DNA from 2 places in the Trichocoleus sp. DQ-A2 genome. Region 2 is predicted to be linked to the other one. Evidence: predicted binding sites of a transcription regulator. Region 2 holds the regulator's gene; the other holds the start of a gene.
What was found. Region 2 encodes HrcA, which represses chaperone genes, less so after heat shock. Its sites were predicted from a motif close to ANTTAGCACTCNNNANTNNNGAGTGCTAANT; they were not measured.

Region 1 (5,228 bases), on a different contig from region 2:
ACTGAACTACTTTCAGCTCGGTCGGGGTTAATTCTACAGTGTCAGGTACCTGGAGTTTCGACCCTCCTTCGGTTCCTCTAGCTGGATGATGAATTAGGCGAGTGGCCTGCTTAAGAGAAGATTCCACTTGCGCCACCAATTCTTCAGGCTCAAAGGGCTTGACCATGTAGACATCTGCCCCAGTATTGAGACCCTTGACTCGGTCTTGGCTTTGACCTTTCGCTGAGAGGAATAGAACTGGAATCCAGCTGATGCGGGGATCTTCTCTGACGTGTTGCACAAGGGCAATTCCGTCCATCTCTGGCATCATGACATCACAGATAATCATGTCAGGAATATCATGCTCTAGAACTTCCAGTGCTTCCCGACCATTTTCAGCGGTGATGACTTCGTACCCCCGAAATTCCAGGTAGTCCTTGACCAGCAAAATCAGGTTGGGGTCGTCATCAATCAGCAACAGTCGTTTGTTATCTCTTATACTGGTGTCTTTCATGCTGTGCCACTCGCCAAGCCTGGAATTGTGAAAATTTAAACCGTTTTGTACGTATAGTTTACGTTTTTTTCAGCACCCTGCTGCACCGACTCCTACTAAGTCTAGGCAATTCCTATAATCTCTTTTTAGAAAATTATAGTCACTGACATGGGTCACAACGACGAAAATCTAGTAGGTACACGGAAGAATATAACGTAGCTACTATGTTACTGTATAGGGTTTTGGTAGTGGATGAACTAAGAAAGCGTATTCTTGCACAATTTTGTTGCCAATCAGATGTTCTTGGATAATCCGCTCAATGACTTCAGGAGTCGCTCCACGATACCAAACACCATCTGGGTAAACGACTAGAATTGGGCCTTGGGAGCAAACTCGCAGACAGTTTGCTTTGGTGCGGAAAATACAAAGAGGGCTTTTGTCGGAAGGCTTGTCTAGTTTTAGCTCTTTAAGTCGCTTTTTCAAGTAATTCCAAGATTCTAAACTGGTTTCCTTGGAGCAACACTGGGGTAAGGTTGGATCGGCACAGATGAAGACATGGCGCTGAATTTGATTCAGTCCCAAGGTCTGCACACAAGCGGCGAGAGCGTTTGGGTCTGATGATTGACAAGTTTCAGGAATTTCAGGGCTAGACTCAGCCACTGTGTTTTCAGTCATTATTTATTTGATTTCCTTGGAAGAAGCGAGATATCCGTTTTTTAGGAGATTTTAGCGGTTCCAATTTTTTTTAGCAGATTGAGTGCGATCGCGCTATGCCATCCCAATGACTAAAGCTATCTTTGTGTCTTAAGCATTTCTACTAAAGTCTTCCGACAACCGGATAAGTTCGGGAACCCGTACAAAGAATTTTGTTGCGATCGCACACTGGTTGGGCTAAATTAGCACTCAGAGGTTGAGAGTGCTAATTCTCAACGAACGAATCGTGTGTCTTGAGTCAAACCTGTAATAGGAGCGAAGTTTGTATGGCAGCTGTATCTCTAAGCGTATCCACTGTTAAGCCGCTGGGCGATCGCGTTTTTGTGAAAGTGAGCGCTGCTGAAGAGAAAACCGCTGGTGGAATTCTTCTTCCTGATAATGCCAAAGAAAAGCCTCAAGTAGGGGAAGTCGTCGCTGTGGGACCTGGCAAGCGCGATGACAAAGGCACTCGTGTTGAGTTGGAAGTCTCTGTGGGCGACAAGGTTCTCTACTCCAAGTACGCTGGCACAGACATCAAACTCGGCACAGAAGAGTATGTTCTGCTTTCAGAGAAGGACATTTTAGCAGTCGTTTCATAAAGTTATGAGTTCTGAGTTGAGAGTTCCGAGTTAAAAACATCTGCTTAACTCAACACTCAAAACTCAATGCTCAACACTCCTTCAAAACTCAAAACTCAAAACTCAAAACAACTGAGGAACTATGGCTAAGCGCATTATTTACAACGAAAACGCTCGTCGCGCCCTGGAAAAAGGGATGGACATCCTAGCTGAAGCAGTAGCTGTCACTCTCGGCCCTAAAGGCCGCAACGTGGTACTAGAGAAGAAGTTTGGCGCACCACAAATCGTGAATGATGGTGTCACCATTGCCAAAGAAATTGAATTAGAAGATCACGTTGAAAACACGGGGGTCTCCTTAATTCGTCAAGCCGCTTCTAAGACCAATGATGCTGCTGGTGATGGCACTACGACTGCAACCGTTCTCGCTCATGCAATTGTAAAAGAGGGCTTGAGAAACGTTGCTGCGGGTGCAAATGCAATTTCTCTGAAGCGCGGGATTGACAAAGCCACTGGCTTCCTGGTGGAAAGAATTGCCGAACACGCCAAACAAGTAGAAGATTCCAAAGCGATCGCTCAAGTTGGAACCATCTCTGCTGGTAACGACGAAGAAGTCGGTCGGATGATCGCTGAAGCGATGGATAAGGTGGGCAAAGAAGGCGTCATCTCCCTAGAAGAAGGGAAGTCCATGACCACCGAACTAGAAATCACTGAAGGGATGCGCTTTGACAAAGGCTACATCTCTCCCTACTTCGCTACCGACATGGAGCGGATGGAAGCGGTTCTGGAAGAGCCTTTCATCCTGCTGACCGATAAGAAAATCACGCTTGTCCAAGACTTAGTGCCCGTTCTGGAGCAAGTCGCTCGTGCTGGTCGTCCTCTGATCATTATCGCTGAGGACATCGAGAAAGAAGCACTGGCAACCCTAGTAGTTAACCGCCTGCGGGGTGTGCTGAACGTGGCTGCTGTTAAGGCTCCTGGTTTTGGCGATCGCCGCAAAGCAATGCTGGAAGACATTGCCGTTCTCACTGGTGGTCAGCTGATCACCGAAGATGCTGGTCTGAAGCTGGAAAGCACCCGGTTAGAAATGCTGGGCAAAGCTCGCCGCATCAACATCACCAAGGACAACACCACAATTGTCGCCGAAGGCAACGAAGCTGCTGTGAAGTCTCGTTGCGAGCAAATCCGCCGTCAAATGGACGAAACCGATTCTTCCTACGACCGCGAGAAGCTGCAAGAGCGTCTAGCTAAACTGGCTGGTGGCGTCGCTGTCGTCAAAGTGGGCGCTGCGACCGAAACGGAAATGAAGGACAAGAAGCTGCGTCTGGAAGATGCCATCAACGCGACTAAAGCTGCTGTGGAAGAAGGGATCGTTCCTGGCGGTGGCACAACCCTAGCTCACCTGACTCCCCAACTGGAAGAGTGGGCAACTGCCAACCTGAAGAATGAAGAGTTGACAGGTGCGATGATTGTTTCTCGTGCTTTGGCTGCTCCTCTGAAGCGGATTGCTGAAAACGCCGGTCAGAATGGCGCTGTCATTGCTGAGCGCGTCAAAGAGAAGGACTTCAACGTCGGCTACAACGCTGCAACGAATGAGTTCGTCGATATGTTTGAAGCCGGTATCGTTGACCCTGCCAAGGTGACTCGTTCCGCTCTGCAAAATGCCGCTTCTATCGCTGGCATGGTGCTGACCACCGAGTGCATCGTGGTTGACAAGCCTGAGCCGAAAGATGGCGCTCCTGCGGGTGCTGGCGCTGGCATGGGCGGCGACTTCGACTACTAATTTACTCTCTGGGTGGGCATTGCCCACCTACTAATTAAAAAAGCTGTTTCCTAGTGGAAGCAGCTTTTTTTGTTTGAACCGCGTTAGCGAAGCCGCAAGGGAGCGCTTAGACGCAAAGGGCACGAAGCAAGAGAAAGAGGAGGGCGATCGTGATGTTGCCATATAGACTCTTTCTAAGATAATCGCTCCCAGGTACTCCCAAACAAATCATATTTATTACAACAATTGATCACACATAAATCTTTCATGCTTCTTGATAGAGCAGTGTAAACCAGATAATCAAGAGATTTTCCTGTATTCATGAGATGGTTTATCTCTGGTGTCAATAGGATTACTGTCTTTAGTTCCCACCCCTTGAAACTGTGAATAGTTGACATTTTTAACCTGCTATCACCCATCCAGAATGATTTTTTGTGATAATGGCTCTTCTCTGGATCTTCAAACACATGATTTACATTTATGCCCTTACTTTCAAAAATATTAACCAGGTTCCAGCCAGTTTTATGGTCTGGAACTAAAAAAATAATGTCACTGGGCTGGACACCTTTTTCAAAAAAATATTTGTATGCTTTTTCGCAAAGTTCTATTCCTTTGTTTACAGGAGATACATTTTCCCAAATAAGTTTTGGATTATTAAATAACTCCATTTGATTTGAAACTATTGGGATATCCTCTGGATCTCGGTCAAGAAATTGAACTGCAAAATCATTGACTACTTGTACAAGTAAATTTTGTAATCTATATGATTTGTTTTCTTTTAGTTCTCCCCAGCGTCCCCTAAACTGTACATTTTTCATTTGTCCATTTGTCCATTCTAAATCTCTTTTATAAATATTTTGCCTGGGATCGCAAACCAGGAGTAATTCATTCCTTAGAGTTAAATACTTGCAAAGTAGACAGTACCATTCCCAACAATAATCTTGACCTTCATCAATCAAAATTGCATCAAATTTTAATTGCTGTCTACTAGCTTTATAATTAGATTTATCAGTGATAGCTTCAAGCAAACGGTTTGGTACAATAGTCTTAAAAATCTCATCAATGTCAGTTTTATTACTAATAGGCCATTTCATGCCTAATCGCTTATATTCATCACTACAAAATCCATGAAAATGTTTAAATACAATATTTTTCCCTTGAAAGTCAAACGGTGTACGGGCTATCTGATCTCTTATATAATGCCAAAGGGTAATATTAAACGTTATAACCAGAACGTGCTTACCCTCTGAAGCTAATCTTGCTGCTCTATAAGCCAGTATTAATGTCTTGCCACTACCAGCTACAGCTTTAATACGGTGATGCCCAGGATTTGGCTTGGAGTGTTGGTCTTGACTTGAATCTAGTTTAATCTTTGTACCTTGCTCTTTACTATGAAATGGAGGAGCAAGCCAAACTCTTAAACTCTCAAAAATCTGGCTATCTTTAGGCTCAATAAAATTGCTGCGTTGATAATTAGCATCTGGTACAATACTTAGCAGTTTTTCTTTATTTAGAGCATCATGACCTATCATTGGCTCATATTTTGAGCCTTTATATTTTGATTTTTTCAGAAACTCAGTTACTTCCTGAGTAGTTGCCTTGTGAAAGTAAACACCAGTTTTTATAAGGCTAAAAGCCTTTTTGTTATTATCAATTTTTTCTCCTAAACTAGGTATGTAAAGATTTAATATATTGTTCCTGTAATGTCGTACTTGTTCAATTGGGT
Region 2 (5,228 bases):
CAGGAGCCTTAATCGCTTGATTCATTGCTTCGATCGAAGTGGTGAAAATCTCGTATTTGCCAATACTGGCGTGAACTCCTTTCACCTGTGCCTCTAGCTTGACTGAATCTTGGTCTTCACCCTGATTCTTATCGGCAGTGGTTGTGAGTTGTGTCCAGGCAGAGATCGGTTGATTCTCCAGGGTAAATGAGCTAACGCTCAACCCTTGCTGTTTGGCAACAGCGTCTAGACGATCGATTGCCGCCTCTGCTTTTGTCGTTGCTGATTTCTCGGCGACAAAAATCCAATCTGAATCTTTGCGGTCGGCACGAGGTAGCATTCCTAAAGCGTACTCGCCTTGCACCCAACTAAAGATATCTTGCTTTAAATCAATGCCCCAACGAGCTTGGAGATTCGCGATGGGTTGATCGATCAGTTGGACAAGGCTATCATCGCTATCTAATCCAGAAGTGAGTTGAGTCCACAGTTGCTCTAAGTTACTACCAGAAGCTGCGATCGCTATTTTCTCTGGTAGATACTGCAACGCTCCGACTGGTTGAGATAGGCTGGGAGTTGTCGGGGGGATTTCCTGTCCGGTAGCCGCTAATAAAGCGGTTTCTGCCAGCAATCCTTGAGTTTTTGGAGAGATGGCGATGGCTAAACTCTCATAGGTTGGGTCAATTTCCATCTGTGAATTGTTCCCCAGCAACTTCGCCAGCGCGGGTAGATTCACATAAGTCAGACCAATTTTCGGCTGAGAGATGCTTTCGATTGCCCGCTGATAAGAAGTTGAATCGCTGAGGCTGAGATTGGGCGCTTGCACATTATTAATGGCTTCTTTCAGCACCCTAGGATTATTGGCAAACAACACAAAGCGATCGCCAACAACTGCGGTAGCAACCGAGTTTTGAGCTGAGGCGCGGTTTATCGCGTCTTTTGGCAATGCCGATCTATCGCGGTTGTAAAAGCCTTTATTGACTGCGTCTTGAGTTTTGACGACCGACTCTTGATTCTTATAAATCAGCTTGACACCTTTATAAGTCTCAAAGACTAAATCTGTCTCAACATTTGCTTGCTTCTGCCAGAACAAATCCACAAACTCGCGGCTGCGTTGCGGATTTTTGGTGGTGACAGCCAGTAGCAGCCCGCGCTGCTCTCCATTGTCACGGGTGCGATCGATATCTAAGCTGGTGAGAGCCAGCGTGATTTCATCCCCCAGCCAGGGTTGGATATCTCGGCGATAGTCCAGATCCGTGTTCGCGAGTAAGCTTTGTTTAAATTGGTTGAGTTCTGCACGCGAGCGCTTGCGGTTCGCGGGACGCGCTACAGCCTGCCGCAACCCTTCCAACCGATCTGGATTCACAAGCAATGACACCATTACGGGTGCCTTTTTCGGCACAAATATGGTGGCAGATGGGTTCGTCACCTCCCCACCCCCTAGAAGGGCGAGAGGACTGTTTGCCCTCAGCCAGTAAAAGCCACCGGCACCAATTAACAGCAGCACTAAAACGCCAGCTGCCAGAACGTAGAAAAACGAGCGTCGCTTCATGGTGAAATGTAGACCTTGGGTGAGCGCGATTCAGCTAAGAACACTAATCCCGATGCCAGAACCTATTATTTCAGCTCATCGGACTGCCAACTATTAAAATCTTAGTTAATCTCCAGCGTTGCACAACCTCATGTCTGCTCAATCTTTTCGCCAAGATATTCCCCAGATTAGCGTAGAAGAACTTGCCAGCCGTCTTGCCGATTCCCCTGAGAGTCTGCAATTGGTGGATGTGCGAGAACCACAGGAAGTTGCGATCGCCAGCATTGAGGGTTTTGAAAACCTCCCCTTGTCGGAATTTGCCGACTGGGCTGACCAAATCCAGACCCAGTTCGATCCGCACGCCGAGACGCTGGTTCTCTGTCATCATGGCATCCGTTCGGCGCAGATGTGCCAGTGGCTACAAATGCAAGGCTTCACCAATGTCAAAAATATTGCTGGTGGCATCGATGCCTACTCAATCCGAGTCGATCCGACAATTTCCCAATACTAATGATCCCAGTACAAAACTATCTTGAAGCTGGAACCTCTTCCCCAACCCCGCTCCTGCAACAAGAGGGCAGAAATTCTCTTTCTTCCCTACTAAGGAAAAAGGCTGGGGTTAGATTTTTTAATTAAATACGGTTCACGATATTGTTTTAATTTTTACTAGCGAAATAAGTATTTAGAGGTTTTGGCTGACAAACTTCGATGCAGTCGAGTAGACTACAGACAATCCTGATAGAGACTGTGGACTCTAGAGTTACGGGTAGCGATAATGTCCTAACTCTGCGATCGATCGTCATGGTATGTCTAAGGTTGAAGTTCGGCGGCTGTTATGCTTCTACTGGCTGGGTGTGGCGAACCGGCAGGCAGAAGGCAGCATCTGCTATTCTGTTTTAACCTATCCTATATTTAATCGGCTGCTTGCTTGACAAGAGCGCCGGACTTACTGAGAAATTCATCATCAGAAGTCCAGGAATTTCCAATTGTTTTTAAAACCCTATCCAATTCGGCTTTCGTTTAAATGGCTAGGCAAGTAAGTCTGACTGACCGTCAACAACGTATTCTCTGGGCAACTGTCCGTCACTATATTGCGACGGCTGAGCCAGTCGGCTCAAAAGCTTTGGTAGACGAGTATAATCTGTGCGTCAGTCCAGCGACGATTCGCAATGCAATGGGCGTCTTAGAGAAAGCGGGGTTGCTCTATCAACCCCATACCTCGGCTGGACGGGTTCCCTCTGACTCTGGCTATCGAATTTATGTCGATCAATTAATTAAGCCTTCTGAAGCCTTGGGGCGTCAGGTAGAGCAGTTATTCACAAACCGTTTGAACTTGGAACATCAGAGTTTCGAGACTGTGTTGCGGGGTGCAGCGCAAATTCTGGCAACGCTCAGCGGTTATATTACCCTGATCACGATGCCGCAGACTCGAACTAATCGTTTGCGGCATTTGCAACTGGTGCAGCTCGATCCGGGAAGGGTGATGCTGATTGTGGTGACGGATTCTTATGAGACGACTAGCGTCTTAATGGAGTTACCGCTCTCAGAATCGGAGGATGAGCAACCGGACGCAGAAATTGTAGATCGGGAGTTGCAAATTTTATCGAATTTTCTGAATAGCCACTTGCGGGGGCGATCGCTCAGTGAACTGGCAACTTTAGACTGGAGCGAACTAGACCGAGAATTTCAACGATATGTTGATTCTTTGCGAAATCTCCTCTCCGACTTGATCCGTCGCACTTCCCAACCTGCCACAACTCAAATTATGGTTCGTGGCGTCGCTGAAGTATTGCGTCAGCCAGAATTTTCCGAATTACAGCAAGTGCAGACGCTTATACACCTATTGGAAGAGGAACAAGACCAGTTGTGGCCTTTAATCTTTGAATGGCCTAGACCAGATGTCACGGCTATTTCAGATGTCACCTCTGGTTCGCGAGTGACAGTGCGGATTGGTTCGGAAAATCCTTTAGAACCGATGCGTACCTGTACGCTGATTTCTGCAACTTATCAGCAGGGTTCAGTACCCGTGGGAAGTGTAGGTGTTTTGGGGCCAACGCGGATGGTGTACGAAAATGCGATCGCACTCGTTGAAGCCGCCGCCGATTATCTCTCGGATGCTCTTACGCAACCTGCTTAATTTAGAAAATCGCTAATCGCGATTAGCGATTGGGTAGCCCACCACGAACTACGAACGATAAACATGGCTAATTGCGATTAGCTCTAATTTTTGCTTTTCATTCTTCACTGATATGGCTAGAAAAATTGGCTTTTGGTTGCTTTGGGCAGCATTTATTACCTATGCCTTTCTGTTAGCACCTCCTGAACAACCAGGCACATTTGAACTCATCAAAAATCTCTCCACAGGTCAATGGACAGGGATTAACCCCCTAGTCGTCACGCTATTCAATCTTCTGGGCATCGTACCGATGATTTACGCCTGTCTGATGCTCATTGATGGCAAACAGCAAAAGGTAGCAGCTTGGCCTTTTTCGGCGTTCTCTTTTGGAGTCGGAGCATTTGCTTTGTTGCCTTATTTAGCACTGCGAGAACCCAACCAGGAATTTCACGGAGAAAAGAATTTATTTCTGAAAATACTCGATTCCCGGTGGCTTGGTTTTTTGCTAACATTCGGCGCTGGGAGTTTGGTTGTATATGGCTTATTGGGCGGGAATTGGGCAGATTATATTCAGCAGTTCCAGACAAATCGCTTCGTTCATGTCATGAGTTTGGATTTCTGCCTGCTGTGGTTAATATTTCCCGCACTTCTGGGAGATGATATGGCGCGTCGGGGAATCAAGAATTCTACACTTTTTTGGATAGTAGTGCTGATTCCTTTGTTTGGCGCTTTAGCTTATCTTTGCCTGCGTCCTCCCTTACCAGAAACTAATGCCGAAGCTTTCTCCACGGAACGGCAACCCGCACAATCTAGAAATTAAAATTTGATGGAAATATGGCTAGAAAAACAGCACTTTGGTTATTATGGGCTGGATTTATCTCCTATGTTTTGCTGCTGGCACCGCCAATTACGCCAGACACACTGAGGCTCATTAAAAATATATTGACGGGTCAGTGGACCCAGGTCAACCCAATTATCCTTTCTATATTTTCCCTGATTGGCATCTGGATACTCATCTATAGCTGTCTTTTGTTCGTCGATGGGAGGATGCAAAAGATTCGTTTCTGGCCTTTTGCTTTGGGTTCAGCGGGAACGGGAGTGATTAGCTTAATACCTTATTTAGCCTTGAGGGAACCGAATCAAGAGTTTTCCGGGCAAAAGGATACCTTGCTCAAAGTTTTTGATTCTCGCTGGACAGGTATTATCCTCAATTTCAGCACGCTTTTATTGCTAGCATTTGCCTTACTGGCGGGTGATTGGGGAGGGTTTATTCAGCAATTCCAAAGCGATCGCTTTGTCAATGGCATGAGTTTGGCTTTTTGCCTGTTCTGTCTGTTGTTTCCGACCGTTCTTGGCGATGATATGGCGCGTCGAGGGTTCAATATTCCCCCAGTTTTTTGGGCAGTATCGCTGGTTCCTCTGCTGGGACCCATTGCCTATCTCTGTATTCGTCCACCTTTACCAGAAGCTGGTGCTGGTTCAGTACCAGAATCTGTTGCTAGCACTATACGAGTCTGAACCGTATCTCTATTTTAGGAGAGAGAACCGCAGAAGTCGCGGAGGACGCGGAGGAAAGAAAGGAGAGCCTGTGGCTTTCTTTTGAAT

Region 1: groES (co-chaperone GroES) is a predicted target of HrcA. The motif match lies at 1,367-1,397, and genes of this name have one in related genera.

What each region holds. Positions count from the first base shown of each region.
Region 1 covers NZ_JAMPKD010000011.1:51,890-57,117, forward strand. Annotated here, with positions in the region: gene NC997_RS12785 (response regulator transcription factor) at 1-493, opposite strand, end outside; gene NC997_RS12790 (ferredoxin) at 695-1,147, opposite strand; gene groES (co-chaperone GroES) at 1,453-1,764, shown strand; gene groL (chaperonin GroEL) at 1,886-3,523, shown strand; gene NC997_RS12805 (UvrD-helicase domain-containing protein) at 3,697-5,228, opposite strand, start outside.
Region 2 covers NZ_JAMPKD010000005.1:236,732-241,959, reverse strand. Annotated here, with positions in the region: gene NC997_RS06670 (DUF3352 domain-containing protein) at 1-1,528, opposite strand, end outside; gene NC997_RS06665 (rhodanese-like domain-containing protein) at 1,659-2,018, shown strand; gene NC997_RS06660 (hypothetical protein) at 2,216-2,407, shown strand; gene hrcA (heat-inducible transcriptional repressor HrcA) at 2,532-3,644, shown strand; gene NC997_RS06650 (DUF2834 domain-containing protein) at 3,757-4,443, shown strand; gene NC997_RS06645 (hypothetical protein) at 4,458-5,141, shown strand.